DNA from 2 places in the Murimonas intestini genome. Region 1 is predicted to be linked to the other one. Evidence: predicted binding sites of a transcription regulator. Region 1 holds the regulator's gene; the other holds the start of a gene.
The links. Region 1 encodes Rex, which represses fermentation and respiration genes when NADH is low (regulators of the CRP and FNR family bind a similar motif). Its sites were predicted from a motif close to ATTGTTAANTANTTAACAAT; they were not measured.
Positions count from the first base shown of each region.

Region 2: the regulator Rex is predicted to act here: its motif matches at 1,788-1,807, upstream of NSB28_RS06320 (complex I 24 kDa subunit family protein).

Region 1 is NZ_JANKBI010000001.1:428,955-432,131, reverse strand. It holds gene NSB28_RS02045 (aspartate kinase) at 1-945, shown strand, start outside; gene NSB28_RS02040 (redox-sensing transcriptional repressor Rex) at 1,082-1,729, shown strand; gene NSB28_RS02035 (NAD(P)H-hydrate dehydratase) at 1,812-3,177, shown strand, end outside.
Region 2 is NZ_JANKBI010000003.1:43,502-46,678, reverse strand. It holds gene NSB28_RS06325 (NADH-ubiquinone oxidoreductase-F iron-sulfur binding region domain-containing protein) at 1-1,191, opposite strand, end outside; gene NSB28_RS06320 (complex I 24 kDa subunit family protein) at 1,188-1,667, opposite strand; tRNA gene NSB28_RS06315 (tRNA-Thr) at 1,921-1,993, shown strand; gene NSB28_RS06310 (hypothetical protein) at 2,038-2,640, opposite strand; gene NSB28_RS06305 (cold-shock protein) at 2,911-3,114, opposite strand.

The sequences.
Region 1 (3,177 bases):
CTTGGATATGAATTTGTAGATGCCGCGCAGGTCATTTTCTTTGACGAAGAAGGCAATTTTGATGCCGTAAAGACAGATAAAGCGCTTGCAGAGAGGCTGCAGGACGTGGAAAGGGCAGTTGTGCCGGGATTCTACGGTGCCATGGAAAATGGCTGCATAAAGACCTTTTCAAGGGGAGGCTCTGATGTGACAGGGTCCATCGTGGCCAAAGCTATCAGGGCAGACCTCTATGAGAACTGGACAGATGTTTCGGGATTCCTTGTTACTGATCCTCATATTATCGAGAATCCCGAGGTGATTGAGACCATCACTTACCGTGAGCTCAGAGAGCTGTCATACATGGGAGCTACAGTGCTTCATGAGGACGCCATATTCCCGGTCAGGAAAGAAGGCATTCCCATTAATATCCGCAACACGAACGCACCTGATGAAAAAGGGACTCTGATCGTAGAGAGTACCTGCAGGAAGCCTAAATATACGATTACCGGAATTGCCGGCAAGAAGGGTTTTGCATCCATTAATATAGAAAAAGATATGATGAATGCAGAAGTGGGATTTGGAAGAAAGGTTCTGGGAGTCTTTGAGGATAACGGTATTTCCTTTGAACATATGCCTTCAGGCATTGATACTATGACTGTCTACGTACACCAGTCTGAATTTGAAGAGAAGGAACAGAAGGTCCTTGCAGGGATCCACCGAGCTGTCCAGCCTGATTCTATTGATCTGGAGTCAGACCTGGCCCTGATTGCGGTTGTGGGCCGCGGAATGCGGGCTACAAGAGGGACTGCAGGCAGGATATTTTCAGCCCTGGCACATGCAAATATCAATATCAAGATGATAGACCAGGGTTCCAGCGAGCTTAATATTATCATTGGTGTACGCAATGAGGATTTTGAGACAGCAATAAAAGCAATTTACGATATATTCGTGACTACACAGCTTTAATGCTGAATTATAACAGCGCTTTGCGGAACAGTGGAAGGCTAAACTGTTATATAAAAATGTCACCTCAGGCTTAAAATGTTTGACATTAAATTATCATTCTAATATAATGGGTATAGCGAAAGAGGTGATATAATAAATGGAAGAGAAGGAAATCTCTAGGGCCGTCATTAAAAGGCTGCCGAGATATTACCGGTATTTGGGAGAGCTGCTGGAGAGCGGTGTGGAGAGGATTTCTTCAAATGAACTCAGTGAGAGGATGCAGGTGACTGCCTCGCAGATACGTCAGGACCTGAACAATTTCGGAGGCTTCGGCCAGCAGGGATACGGCTATAATGTAAAATTTTTGTATCAGGAAATTGCTAAGATACTTGGTCTTGATAAGACATATAATATGATTATCGTGGGAGCCGGAAATCTGGGGCAGGCCCTGGCAAATTACGTAAAGTTTGAGAAGAGCGGATTCCTGATCAAAAAACTCTTTGATGTGAATCCCAGGCTGCATGGCATGACGGTCAGGGGCATTGAGATACGGCTGATCGATGAGCTGCCCGAATACCTGCAGGAGAATGAGATACATATTGCAGCGCTTACCCTGCCAAAGGCAAATGCCAGAGAGATGGCGGAGCTGCTGGCTGAGAATGGGGTCAAGGCTATCTGGAATTTTGCACATACGGATCTGCACCTGCCGGAGGATGTGATCGTTGAGAACGTGCATCTGTCGGAGAGCCTTATGCAGTTATCTTATAACATCAGCAGATATGAACGCGACCATAATAAGAAATAGAGAACGAAGGTGTACGTATCAGGACAGGGTTCTGTCTTGGTGCGTATATTTGCGTTAGAGAAAGGAAGCAGGAGGTGATAAGGTGAGATACCTTGTGAATTCTGAAGAGATGAAGCGGTGCGACGGAAATACCATAAATGAATTCGGGATGCCTTCCCTTGTACTGATGGAGCGGGCCGCTCTGGCCGTATATGAAGAGCTGGTGAGCGGCGGCTTTGATCTGTCCCGGGTCCTGGTAGTGTGCGGGTCCGGCAATAACGGCGGCGACGGTTTTGCCATTGCCAGGCTTCTCCATCTGAGCGGGAAGAGGGTTGATGTGCTTTTTGCAGGAAAGCCGGAATCTCTTACCGAAGAAACGCAGATACAGAAGAAAATCTGCGAAAATTATGGTGTAAATGTTGGCAGTAACTTGAACATAAGTGAATATACTAGTATAGTAGATGCGCTCTTTGGGGTGGGGCTGTCCAGAAATATAGAAGGAAGGTACGCGGCATTGATCGGGGATATCAACCGGTCGGGCATTCCTGTACTGTCGGTGGATATCCCTTCAGGGATATCAGCTGACAGCGGCCACGTTATGGGTACTGCAGTTAAAGCAGCCAAGACCGTCACCTTTGCTTTTGAAAAAATAGGCCACATTCTGTATCCGGGAAGTGAATACTGCGGAGAGCTGAAGCTTTGCGCCATCGGAATAGATGACCGGGGATTTATGGGGCAGGTTCCCGGGGCTTTTACCTGGGAAGAGTCAGATATACCAAAGCTTCTCCCGGAAAGGAAGGCATATTCCAATAAGGGGACTTACGGACGGGGGCTTTTAGCTGCAGGCAGCAGGGATATGGCAGGCGCTGCCTGTCTTGCCGGCAAGGCAGCGTATAAAACAGGGACAGGTCTTGTGCGCATCTACTCAGAGGACTGCAACCGTCAGATATTACAGACACTCCTGCCTGAAGCGGTGCTGACCTCCTACCGGAAGGGTGAGGAGGGGGCAGCCCTGGCGGATGCGCTGCAGTGGGCAGATGCATGCGCCGTGGGGCCGGGTTTGTCTGTATCCTCTGAAAAACTGGAAATCCTGCAGACGATCATCAGGTCCGGAGATATTCCTGCAGTCCTGGATGCGGATGCGCTGAATCTTCTGAGCGTCCACATGGAGCTGCTAGAGGGACACAGACAGCCTCTTATACTGACACCGCATATTGGAGAGATGGCGAGACTGACAGGGATCAAGAAGGAGGAGCTGATCCTGGACCTGCCTGGATACTGCCATGATTTTGCCAGAAAAAATAATGTGGTCTGTGTCCTTAAGGATGCCAGGACAGTAGTATCAGATGGAAAGAGTATATACATAAATACAAGCGGAAATGACGGCATGGCTGCAGGCGGTTCCGGTGATGTGCTCTGCGGGCTGATACTGGGGCTGCTGGCTCAGGGAATCCCTCCCTTCAGGGCTG
Region 2 (3,177 bases), on a different contig from region 1:
GGTTCCCATGGGAACTTCGATCAGGCCTGTATTTTCTATAGCTCCTGTTATGGAAAATGTCTTCGTACCCGGGCTTCCCTCCGTGCCTATGGTCCTGAACCACTCCGCACCCTTGAGCACAATATTGGGCACATTGGCAAATGTCTCTACGTTATTTAATACAGTAGGCTTTTCCCAGAGACCTTTTTCCACTGTCCTTGGCGGTTTGACACGCGGCATGCCTCTGTTTCCTTCTATTGATGCTGTCAGGGCGCTGCCCTCACCGCAGACAAACGCACCGGCGCCTCTGTTAATATGGAGATGGAAGGAAAAATCACTTCCCAGAATATTGTCTCCCAAAAGATGATGCTCCTCAGCCTGGGCGATAGCATTTCTCAGCCGGGCCACTGACATGGGGTATTCGGCCCTCACATAGATGTACCCTTCTGAGGAGGCCACAGCATACCCAGCTATTGTCATACCCTCTATCATCTTGAAGGGGTCACCCTCCATAACGCTCCCGTCCATAAATGCTCCGGGGTCACCCTCATCACCATTGCAGACAACATAACGTTCCTTTTCTGCCTGGCGTGCCACCTGTTTCCACTTCCTGCCTGTGGGATATCCTCCGCCTCCGCGGCCGCGCAGACCGGAACGGTCTACTTCTTCGATAACCTCATTGGGCGTCATATCAAATAATGCCTTTGCAAGAGCTGAAAAACCTCCTGCTGCTATGTATTCATCTATATTTTCCGAATCAATGGAGCCGCAGTTCTCCAAAACTACCCTTGTCTGCTTCGCTATAAACGGAATCTCTTCCGGCCTTGCAAAAATTTCTTTTCCTTTAGAATAAAACAGACGCTCCACCGGATCACCATTCAGGACGGTCTTCTCAAAGATCTCCCTGCAGTCCTCCTGCTGTACCTTCACGTACTGGAAATGATACGGTTCGATCCTCATCAGAGGCCCCAGTTCACAGACTCCCTGGCATCCCGTCTTCACAACGCCCAGGTGCGGTACTTCTTTCTGGAATTCTACGGAAACATTTTCCAGTCCCTTACACATCTCAACCATCGTATCATATATCTTCTGTGACCCTGTAGCCACACAGCCCGTTCCGGCACATATGAGAATACGGCACTGGTAGGACGCTATCTCTTCTCTGGCACTGACACGTTTTTCTTCTAATTTCTCTCTGTTATCAATTATCATGCGCCTTCTCCTTTCAATGCATTAATTAAAGCAAGCGCCTTCTCCGGAGTCATTACCGGATGAACCTCATCATTGACAGTCATTGTAGGCGCCAGGCCGCAGGCACCCAGACAGGAAACAGTTTCTACTGTAAACATCATATCATCAGTAGTATGCTTCTTCGGGCTAAGTCCCAGTTCTTTGAAAATGGCCTCCAGTATGGGGGCTGACTTTCTGACATGGCAGGCTGTCCCATCGCAGACCTTGATAACATATTTCCCCTTTGGTTCAAACGAAAAATTCTCATAAAAAGTGGCCACACTATAGGCCTTTGCTTCCCTGATACCGATTTCCTTTGCCACGTAGGTCAGAAGCTCTCCCGGCAGATAACGGTACTCACCCTGGATATCCTGCATGATTGGAATCAGCGAGCTGGCTTTTCGCCCATAATGTTTAATGATTTCATCTACCTTGTCGTAGTATGACTGATCCAGCATCTGTTTACCTCCATTTTATATATTTTTTCTTGTTTTTGTGCCAAAACCTTAATCATTCTTGCGCTTTTGCACACATATGTAGTTTAATTATAGCTTATATTAGTCATAAGCACAACAACAATTGAGAATTTTTTATCAATCTCCCTGTATTCTACCGTTATCATCAATAATCGAATAGTAACACAAAAAAACACTTGCAAAATTTTATAAAACTATATATAATACTAAGGTCGGTAATATTTACCGTATGTAAGCTGAAATAGCTCAGTTGGTAGAGCACTTCACTCGTAATGAAGGGGTCGTGGGTTCGAGTCCCATTTTCAGCTTTGAAATATATAGCGCCAGCCCTGTAAAATGCAGGGTTGGCGCTTTACTGTTTACCTTCAGGCACCTCTCTTGGGGCGCTGCCCGACAGATTTATAATATTGTAAACATCGTCCAGGTATTCTGCCTGAACGGTCATATCGATCCGAAGGTAGCTCATATCTTCTGCGTTCCAAATAAAGCTGACATTTTCATCTTCCCTGTATTGTCCTAAAATGTAATCTGTACTTTCATCCCATAATGCTGTGTTTACCTGCGGTTCCGGAAGGTTTTTCTTACCCCATTCAATAATGCCGGTAAACAAAGCTTCGCATCTTGCATCTGATTTTGTCAGAATAAATATCTCCCATGAAACAAACCGGCCATTTTCAAAATAAAATCTTACATGCTTCTCATCATCCTGGTTAACATCAGGGATGCTGAGATTATCAGCCACTAGCTGGCCATCATCTCTTTCCCTGACATCCTCCCCTAATTTCATCTGGTCAATGACTTCATCCTGTGAAATAAACCATTTCATTTTGCCGGGTAAAATACTTTCGTTCTCATAAGCAACATAATTATCCAAAAAACAACTATCATCTGTGGCGGACGCACAGCCTGATAAAACCAAGGCGCTAAGGCATAATATAATTAAATGCTTTCTCATGATTTTCTCCCCCTCATTGTCCAACATAATAGTATATGGTCATAATTCCTGTCATCAGTACGCTTTGTGTCATACACATATCTTCTATTCTATTTTACCACATTTCCAGCATCTCAAAATATAATCATTTAGTACTTCTTCACAGTTCCCCACGAAGGGTTTAATTTCATAGGGAAAAGCTTTTCCATGAAATTAAAAAGAGCCGCAGCCCAAGACTGTATCACCAGCCTTGAACTGCAGCTCTTACATTTAAAAATATTTTATAAAGGATTATAATCCACGGACATCAGTTGCCTGAAGACCACGGGCTCCTCTAGTGATTTCAAATGTTACTTTCTGTCCTTCGTCTAAAGATTTGTAACCATCATTAACAATTCCTGAAAAGTGTACAAATACATCTTCTCCGTCGGAATCATTTGTAATAAAACCAAAACCTTTTGTTGAGTTAAACCATTTTACTGTACCTTCGTTCATGAAAGATACCTCCTGAATTATAATATTATATTTCCACAAAATAAAAAATCACACACTTTCGTA